One region of the Cohnella yongneupensis genome, then DNA from elsewhere that is predicted to be linked to it. Evidence: a T-box and tRNA genes for the amino acid it is inferred to sense, from the RefSeq annotation. Region 1 holds a T-box; the other regions hold tRNA genes.
What was found. The T-box of region 1 lies ahead of argS (arginine--tRNA ligase). A T-box ahead of a tRNA ligase gene usually reads a tRNA of that ligase, here a tRNA-Arg.
Positions count from the first base shown of each region.

Region 2: it has a tRNA-Arg gene. The T-box ahead of argS (arginine--tRNA ligase) is inferred to sense a tRNA for this amino acid. The anticodon was not compared.
Region 3: it has a tRNA-Arg gene. The T-box ahead of argS (arginine--tRNA ligase) is inferred to sense a tRNA for this amino acid. The anticodon was not compared.

Region 1 covers NZ_JBHSNC010000044.1:11,092-14,369, forward strand. Annotated here, with positions in the region: partial or broken gene ACFPQ4_RS14520 (aminoglycoside phosphotransferase family protein) at 1-199, shown strand, start outside; gene ACFPQ4_RS14525 (class I SAM-dependent methyltransferase) at 325-1,116, shown strand; T-box leader at 1,270-1,530, shown strand; gene argS (arginine--tRNA ligase) at 1,577-3,278, shown strand, end outside.
Region 2 covers NZ_JBHSNC010000024.1:72,616-75,893, forward strand. Annotated here, with positions in the region: gene tig (trigger factor) at 1-537, opposite strand, end outside; gene ACFPQ4_RS07590 (hypothetical protein) at 643-1,566, opposite strand; gene ACFPQ4_RS07595 (hypothetical protein) at 1,702-1,896, opposite strand; tRNA gene ACFPQ4_RS07600 (tRNA-Arg) at 2,044-2,120, shown strand; gene ACFPQ4_RS07605 (Gfo/Idh/MocA family protein) at 2,193-3,179, opposite strand.
Region 3 covers NZ_JBHSNC010000045.1:110,370-113,647, forward strand. Annotated here, with positions in the region: gene ACFPQ4_RS14930 (sugar-binding transcriptional regulator) at 1-790, opposite strand, end outside; tRNA gene ACFPQ4_RS14935 (tRNA-Arg) at 1,052-1,126, shown strand; gene clpP (ATP-dependent Clp endopeptidase proteolytic subunit ClpP) at 1,281-1,868, shown strand; gene sda (sporulation histidine kinase inhibitor Sda) at 2,026-2,283, shown strand; gene ACFPQ4_RS14950 (HPr family phosphocarrier protein) at 2,444-2,713, opposite strand; gene whiA (DNA-binding protein WhiA) at 2,814-3,278, opposite strand, start outside.

The DNA.
Region 1 (3,278 bases):
CGTCCCCGCGTATTACAAAGGCTTTTCGGAATATGCGGATGTATCCCGTATCACCGATCATTGTGTCTACGAAATAATCCTTCTTGTATTCGGGTACAGGCTTGTGGAGTGGTATCTCCACACAGAGGCGGATAACGAGAAGATGAAATGTGTCCATACGCTCGAAAAAATCTATGAAATGAAGACCAACCCTAGATAGTCACATCTAGTTACATAGCCTGGACTAACGGGACACGATAGTGAGAATGGTTCGGTTTTGGGACAATAATTTCATTCACATTAAAACCGAATCTGCTAGTTTTTATAGGGAGGGTTTGAATTTTTATGGGTAAAAACAATAAAGTAAAAGAAGCTTGGAATGAATGGTCTGACACAGATTTTGCAAAATACCGTTCAGATGAGCGTATTTCAAAGTTAATAGCTCGACCTGAATCAGCATTTCATCATACGACTTATGCAATGATTAAAGAGGGATTTCCGAGCTTGGAGGGTAAGCGAATCTGTGTGCCTTCAAGCGGTGATAACCATGCTGTCTTTGCGTTTCATTTGATGGGAGCGACAGTGACCTCAGTCGATATTTCGGAACGGCAATTGGAGAATGGTGCTGGGATTGCTCAAAAGCACGGCTGGGACATTGAATTCGTTTGCGATGACACGATGGAATTAGGCAAAATAAAAAGCAATGACTATGATTTGGTCTACACTTCAAATGGAGTTCATGTATGGATTAATGATTTAAATTCCATGTATCAAAATATTCATAGAGTACTTAAAGACAATGGCACTTATTTAATGTATGATGTTCACCCATTTACGCGTCCTTTCGGAGACGATACGAAGCAAATTTCTGTCGTAAGGCCGTATGACTCAATAGGGCCTCATGGGGTAATACCAACCTATACATGGCGTTTGCAGGATATTATGAATGCAATCGTGTCATCAGGTCTTAGCATTAAGCATATCGAAGAAATGTACGCGGAGTACAATACATACTGGTTTGAAGTTAGCGGTGATAGAGAAGAGATGTCAAAAGAAGAAGTCGAAAGACTATATAAATGGGAGCACAATCCTTTAGCCGCCATACCTCAATGGTTATCAATAAATGCTGCTAAATGACTCGATTGACTTAGAAAATTACGTGTAATTAATCATTCCTAACGGTAACGATAACTGAAGGAGTTAGGTAGCTCTTTTACCCATGTACGTACGACATCCCAAGCAGCTATCTTGCTTTTTTTGGTAAATTGGCTATACTAATAACATTCATAGTGAACGACGATGAACGGAAGAGTATTCCGCGTTAGATTGCTTCAGCGAGCCGGGGATGGTGGAAGCCGGTGCTAAGGCGCGGAGGAAGCGCACCCGGGAGTTGGCTGTCTGAACCGGCCCAAGGGGCCGTTATAGGGCGGCCCGGCAGTTGCCGTTATCGCATCAAGTGGAACGTATTGCCTTTCTTACCCTTTGTAATGGGTGAAGTTTTTCGGTGTCGTTCCAGAAGAGTGGTACCACGGACTAACCCCCGTCTCTTATTCGAGACGGGGGTTTATTTATTTTTTATTAAGGAGGCATGACCGTCATGAGAATTCTTGAAGCCGCGGCCGATACATTAATGCCACATGTTCCCGGACTTAGCCGTGAAGATTTGATGGCTTTACTCGAACTACCGCCGCGTCCGGAAATGGGGGATATTGCTTTTCCCTGCTTCACTCTTGCTAAGATCCTACGCATGTCACCGGCTACCATCGCGATAGATTTCGCGGATAAGCTGAACATACCCGGTAGCAATGCCTCCGTTGAGGGGATCCGTGCTGTTGCGCTTGGCTCCTATTTAAATCTGTTTTTTGAACCGAAGATTTGGGGGCTACGAATCGCAACAGACGCGACCAAGCCGAAATACGGCAGTTCGCATGCTGGATACGGGAAACGTGTGGTCATCGACTTATCCTCTCCGAACATTGCGAAGCCATTCGGTGTTGGTCATTTGCGCTCCACGGTCATTGGGTCCGCACTTGCCAACCTATACGCTGCATGTGGCTGGGACGTAGTGAAGGTGAACCATATTGGAGACTGGGGTACGCAGTTTGGCAAACTGATGGAAGCATACAGACTATGGGGGAACGAAGATAAGCTGGCTATCGAACCGATCAGGGAGAGTCTAAGGCTTTATGTTCGCTTTCATGAAGAAGCGGAAGGCAATCCAGCACTCGTGGACGCAGGACGGGACTGGTTCAGACGGCTTGAGCAGGGAGATCCGGAAGCTGAGAGGCTCTGGCGCTATTTTGTAGGGGTGAGTATGGAGGAATTCGAACGTGTCTACGCTCGCCTGGGCGTGACGTTTGACCACACATTGGGGGAGAGCTTCTACAATGATAAGATGGAACCCGTTGTAGACGAACTGCGAGCCAAAGGCATTCTGGAGGAAAGTGATGGTGCCCAGGTGGTAAGACTGGAGGAGGAAGGATTGCCACCTTGCCTAATTCTGAAATCCAACGGTACGACGATCTATCCGACGCGTGATCTTGCAACAGCTATTTACCGAAAAACCGTCATGGATGCAGACCGAATGCTCTATGTCGTAGGGGCAGAACAGGCATTGCATTTCGACCAGGTATTTGCCGTCCTTCGCCGATTGGGCCACGAGTGGGCAGTGAATTGCGAGCACGTTCCGTTTGGTCTGATGAAGATACAAGGGAAGAAGATGTCGACTCGCAAAGGAAAGGTTGTTTTTCTGGACGAGGTTCTAGACGAAGCGGTGCAAAAAGCGCTGGAAGCAGCGTCGAAGAGCAACCTGCATCCAGACGAAGCCATTCATGTGGCAGAAGCCGTAGGTATCGGGGCGGTGATCTTCGGCGACCTAAGAGGAAACCGAATGTCAGAGATTGATTTTGCGCTTGACGAAATGCTCCGTTTTGAAGGTGATACCGGCCCATATGTCCAATATACTCATGCTAGGACGGTCAGGCTTATTGAAAAAGGAAAGGCTGCAGGTATTACGAGTCTTCATCTAGACGGACTAGAAGTATTCAGTTCAGTTAGTACGGATGGATGGGCATGCTTAAAAACGATCGATAGCTTCCCGGATGCGGTGCGTGATGCTGTACGGTTGAACGAGCCGTCGGTGGTTGCCCGCCATCTGTTGGACTTGGCAAAGACGTTCAATCGATTTTATCGGAACGAGCGTATTTTGACCAATGATACTACAGAGTCGGCGTCGAGACTGCATCTGACAGAGGCCGTCGGGGCAGTTCTCCGAATTGGACTCGGGCTACTCGGCCTCC
Region 2 (3,278 bases), on a different contig from region 1:
GAACGGCACGCCGTCCAGGAAGCCTTCGAAATCGATAACCGTTTGGTCGCCAAGTTGAGCAGGACCTTCGTCAATGACGGCGAGCTCTGCATGGCGTTGTTGAAGACGGTTCAACTCCGCGGAAATTTCTTCCTCGGTTACGGCAGCGTCTTCTACAGGCACTTCAAGACCTTTGTATGCGCCAAGCTTAACTTCAGGCTTAACGGTAACTTTCGCCTTGAATTTGAAAGCTTGTCCTCTGCCGAATTGCTCGACGTCCACGTCGGGACGATCGATCGGCTCGATACCGGCTTCTTCAACGGCTTTCGTATACGCTTCCGGCAACAAAATGTCGATCGCGTCTTGGTACAGGCTTTCGATACCGAAACGAGCTTCGAAAATGCCGCGCGGCACTTTGCCTTTACGGAATCCAGGTACGTTCACTTTTTGAACGACTTTACGGAACGCTTTGTCCAATGCGACCGTTACTTGGTCCGCATCGACCTCGACGTCAAGGACACCGATGTTCTTCTCTATTTTTTCCCAGTTTGCTTTCATATTATGCTTTCCCCTCCGTAACTTCTTGCCGCGTTTTATGCGGCCATTACATAAACCATTCTATTATAAAACAACATCGACCGCCATTCAAGGAAAAACCACTCATCATGAATTGCGAGGCTCCAAGGCGTATTGGCGCAGCCACCTGAGCGCTTGTTCGTAACGAAAGCGCAGCTCGGCCGTAATGCCGTATTGTTCTCTAATCCACTCGTCGTTCTGCTTGCCTTGGAGCTTCTCCAGAAGAAGCTGGTGAAGCGCCGCAGCCCATAGGTCGGATATGCTGTCGCTGCCGTCGATCATGCTTCTGTACATGGATGACCCGTAAGCCGATTGCACGCATTCCTTCCACATTTCCTCCGCGAAGTAGCTGAGGGTCGGATCGGACACTTCGGCGGCTTGATATACGCGCTCCAGCACATCGTGAATGCCCGGAGGGAATTCGGCAAACGCAAGCGGCGTATCGCCGGCCTCTACCGTCAAGCTTTCCCCGTCGCGCCAAAACATAACAGGCCCGCTGCTTCCTTGCTTTCGCAAAGCCTGCAACGCTCTGAACTGGACGGACGGCAAGTAAGGCTGCCGTGCCAACCATTGCTTGAGCGCGTTCTCGATGTCCGGATGTTCGACGTGCATGAGCTGCCCGAGCGCAAGCAACTGTTGCTCGGGATCGTCCCCGTTGTAAAGAGAGGCCAACAGCTTCGGTATGTATTCGGTATCGGTCTGCACGCGGTCAATTACTTTCCGCTTCAGCCAGCCGTCTTCTTCCTGCTCGTCTTCCTCTTCTTCACCCTCGAGCAACCCGTCCGGGTTCAACCCGCTGACCGCTTCCGGGAAGGCGGCGTCCAGCCACCCGAGCAGCGCTTGCCATTCCGTATGATGACGCTCGGCATCGCCATGGCATTGCAGCAAAAACTCGAGCAATCCCTTCGCGTCGCCGTATCGTTCCGTCTCTAACATCTTGGTCAATTGAATCTGATAGTAGTCAAGCGTCTTCGGAAATAAGACGAGATTATCTTTATGTTGCTCCGTCATGGGGATTCCCCCTTCCAAGCCGTCCAACGCGGCATGTTCCATCTATCACCGCATTATAGCACGAACAGCAAGGCAAATGGAAAAATGCGCCGTTCGAAGCTTGAGCCATTGCCTAATCGGGAATCCGCAAGCAGATTACAAGCCGCTGACAGGACGAGCCGCCAAAATTCGCTCCAGCGCGAACGTCCGGTACGCTTGTTTGACCGTATCGAACCCCCTAAGCTTCCCTCGATCCACTTGATAAACGCTAATTTGCCGTTTCGTGATGTTTCCCTTGCTGTCCTGGTAAATGAGCTCGATGATCCGTCCGATGAATTTCTCGATAGACACTAGATTCGCCTCCAACAGGAACATTTGTTCTTATTATATTACGAACAAACGTTCTTATCAAGCTTTCCCCGTCGTGAAGCCGATAAAATAAATACCAACTATAGCCTTGCGTATCAAAATAAATCTGTGATACAATAGCTCTCGCGTGTCCCAGTAGCTCAGCTGGATAGAGCACTCGCCTTCTAAGCGAGTTGTCGGGGGTTCGAGTCCCTCCTGGGACGCCATTGACACGAATGTATGCAAAAGTTATATAGCGTAGCAAAAGCCCGCGAACCTAGGTTCGCGGGCTTTTGCTTTTATTCGAACGGATACTTCAAGTTCCATTGCCATCTAATGCTGTCCAGCGTGTTCATAATCTTAGCCGTCTCGTCCAGTTTCAAGCCGTCGCTTTCCAGGCGTCCTTCGCGGAGGCATGCCATCGCTTCTTCCGCTTCGAACGCGAAGCCGTGCGCCTTGCGATCGTCGTTGATCGTGACCGGCTCTTCGCCCGAGACATTCAAAGTCGCGGACCGCGCGGCGAGGAAACCCGGTACATGAATGTGTCCCTTCGTTCCGTATATGACGGCGTCGTTAACCATCCCGAGCTGCACGGAACCATGCAACGATGCGGTGCGTCCGCCCGCGTATTCGAACAGTAAGGAAAATTGCTCATCCACGCCTGTCTCTCCGATTCTGACCGTACTCATGATTTTATCCGGCTGCACCCCATACACCATGGAAGCGAACGAGACGGGATAAATACCGGCGTCCAGCAACGCACCTCCTCCTAGCGCGGGGTTGAGCAACCTGCCTTCCGGCTGCCAGCCGACGTTAAAGCCGAATTCCGCCTTCACGAGCCGCACCTCGCCGATTTTCCCTTCCGCGAGCCACTCGCGCACTTTGCGAATCGCAGGCAAGTAACGGGTCCACATCGCCTCCATCAAAAACACGCCGTTCTGCTTCGCGCACGCGATCGCTTCTTCCGCTTCATCCGCGTTCATCGTAAACGGCTTCTCGCACAATACGGCTTTGCCCGCGCGAAGGAACGTCAGCATGTTCTCCTTATGTATCGGGTGCAGCGTGCCTATGTACACGATATCGACGTCCGGATCTTGCGCCAGCTGCTCCATGCTTCCGTATGCTTTAGGAACGCCGTACTCCCGGGCGAATTTTTCCGCTTTGCCGAGATCGCGCCCCGCGACGGCAACCAATTCGGCGCCTTCCGCGAAGGCCAAATCTTTGGCGAACAGGGAAGAAATCCATCCCGGCCCCGCGATTCCCCATCTAATCTTCTTCACAGCCATCCAAGCATCCATCCTTTCGCTTTGCTTTTCGCAATGCTGCCTTATTATCTCATATCCGTAGGCTAACGATGGCCAAGTCAGGTAAAATAAGAGAAAAGT
Region 3 (3,278 bases), on a different contig from region 1:
CCTTCAACAGCTCATTCTTCGTGCCGTCGTTCAGCTTGCGCCTGCGTGCCATCGTGAGCGCATCGCCGATTCCGTGAACGACGATTCTTGCGCTGCGGATCATATCGACGACTTCGCGAACGTTGGGCTCTTGCATCAGCGTCTGGTACGCTTCTTCGCTGAGATGATCCGGTACGTGAAGCATCCTATAGCGAGCTCCCGTACGTTTGGCGAGTTCGGCGGCGATCGTGTTCGCTTGATAATCGACGCTTTCGCCTAGCCCTCCGCGCGCGGGTACGAACCAGTTGTCGCGAAGCTGGACCGGCGCCGCGAATTGCGAAGCCATTCTAGCCATCGTCGAGCCGCCCATCACTGCGACGACATCGCCGGATGATAAGCTCTCGCGCAGCACTCTGCTGCCCGCTCGCCCCATCTCGCGTTTAATGTGATCGGAGGTGTCGGAATCGCCCGGCACTATGATCACGCGCTTCAATCCGAAAGCTTGTCGAACCGCTTCTTCCAGATCCGATAGCCCGAACATTTCTTTAACGATCGGCTCCATCTCTTCGACGAGTTGCCGTCCGGCATCGCTTAACGCCATCCCGGCGGTCCCGATCTCGAGAAGCCCTTGCGAACGAAGCACTTCAAGCTCCGACCGCAGCACGCGCTCCGTTAAGTCGACGCTGGAAGCCAGCGTTCGCCTGCCGATCGTTCCCGTCACGAAGATGTGCCGCAAAATGTCGTACCGCTTCTCCATCGTCTGAAGAATATCGGGTATAAGCTTCTTTTGTATTTCTACGATTTTTCGCATGTATCCGCGTTTCCTCCCGGCAACCGACAGTCATCCTCGGCACTCATGCGATTCAGATTCGCTGGACGCGAATTGTCCCACCACTTCTATTTAAGTCCCACTTCTATATTATCGAAAATCGCGGTCGCTTGCAACAGCAATGTCCACGAAATGCACAAATATACTCATTGTGAATCGCTTGCTTTTCATACCTGTATGACCTATAATAACTCTTGCTGTCACGCATAAGCGGCTATCGGTTCCTTTTATAAATCAAAGCATGCGCCCGTGGTCCAACGGATATGACGCAGCCCTCCGAAGGCTGAGATTGAGGTTCGATTCCTCACGGGCGCGCCAATCTTCGTTTTTGCAAGCCAACCCATAGCATACAGCATAACCGACCGTTCCATACGGTCGGTTTTTTGTTTTCGCCTCTTTGACGTTCTTTGACTTTTGCATCCGATTTCGCTATGATCATGTATAAACCCAATCACGAGGAGGGACGTCACACATGAGTTTCATTCCAATGGTCGTCGAACAGAGTAATCGCGGGGAAAGAGCCTATGATATTTATTCCCGTCTGCTGAAGGATCGTATCGTATTTTTGGGTACGCAGGTGAATGACGTAGTCGCCAACTCCATCATCGCCCAGTTGCTGTTCCTTGCAGCTGAAGACCCGGAAAAAGACATTCACCTTTACATTAATAGCCCCGGCGGATCCATCACTTCCGGCATGGCCATCTACGATACGATGCAATTCATCAAACCTGACGTGTCCACGATCTGCGTAGGCATGGCTGCTTCGATGGGCGCGTTCTTGCTCGCGGCCGGCGCCAAAGGCAAGCGTTTCGCTTTGCCGAACAGCGAAGTCATGATCCATCAGCCACTCGGCGGAGCCGAAGGCCAAGCCAGCGATATTGAAATTCGCGCTCGTCGCATTTTGAAGCTGCGCGACAAGCTTAACGGAATTCTCTCCGAACGTACCGGTCAGCCGATCGAGCGCATCGAGAAAGACACCGACCGCGATAACTTCATGGAAGCGGAGACGGCGCGTGAATACGGCCTCATCGACAAAGTAATCGAAAAAGTCGGCGGATAACCCATACTACAACGACGCGATTGTGTCAAGACAAATTCAAATCTTTGAATGCCCCCTCTCCGACAAGGACGATCCATGGTATGCTATCACAAAGAGGGAATACCATATCCCTCCAGTTCTATCATCGCCTAGGAACGCTGGAAGAGGGGGATCCTGCATGAATCAACGGTCCTATCCGTACGTTGTAAGCAGCCATATCGAGCCGAATACGCATTTCCGACAACCCGGCCACGTACCCACCGACACGATCGCAGCACGCCGGTTAAGCGATAAAGCATCCTTGCTTCGTCCGCTACGGGATGAGCACTTGCTGGAAGTGTACCGGGAAGCCAAGAAGATGAATTTATCGCTCGAGTTCATAGAGTTGCTGGAAGAAGCCATATCCATACGTCAATTGGATTATCAAGAGGCTTAAGAGAACCGCTCGCTGCACCGCCGCCCCCTAGGGGACGGCGGTTTTTTGTTGTGCGCAAATAGCAAGGACGCAGCTAATGTAAGAAGCGGCTACGTCCTTGTTCAATATTAGGATTAAGATGCAAAAAGCTCCCATAATGGGAGCTTTTTGCTAAGTAATATTATTGATTCTCAAGCTCTTCCTTGCTTACCAGCTGCACTAAAGCGGTTACAGCTTGCTCTGCGTCAGAACCTTCCGCACTGATAGCAACCTCGGTCCCCGAGCTGATCGCAAGACTCATGATACCCATAATGCTCTTGGCGTTAACTTTCTTGTCATCCTTCTCCACGAATACATCAGAGGAGAATTTATTGGCTTCTTGCACGAATAGTGCCGCCGGTCTGGCGTGAAGCCCCGTTTTTAGCCGAACAACCACCGGCTGTCTCGTCATGGAACGGCTACCCCCTATCTTTGTTCGTCCCGCTTTTTCGGAACCCCGTGCATCGTTTCTTTGCTATTATAACATTGAACAAACCAAATACGCTATACGCTTATGCGCCGCCGTTTCGGATTTTTTCAGCCCATTCATCCAATTTCCGCAATCGGTGGTTGACGCCGGACTTGCTCACTTGGCCTTTGAGCAAATCCCCGACTTCTTTCAAATTCATGTCGGGATGCTGCAGGCGGATTTCCGCGACTTCGCGCAATTTATCAGGCAAATTATGCAATCCGACTTCTTTCTGCAACAGCTTTATGTTGTCGATCTGCCGTACGGCGGCTCCGATCGTCTTATTCAAGTTGGCGGTCTCGCAATTCACGATCCGATTGACCGAGTTGCGCATGTCCCTCATGATGCGGACGTCTTCGAATTTAAATAGCGCTTGGTGAGCGCCGATGATGCTAAGGAATTCGATAATCTTCTCGCCTTCCTTGATATAGAGAACGAAACCTTTCTTCCGCTCGATGAATCTGGCGTTGAGCTGGAATTTATTCGCCAAGTCGACGAGCGACTGGCA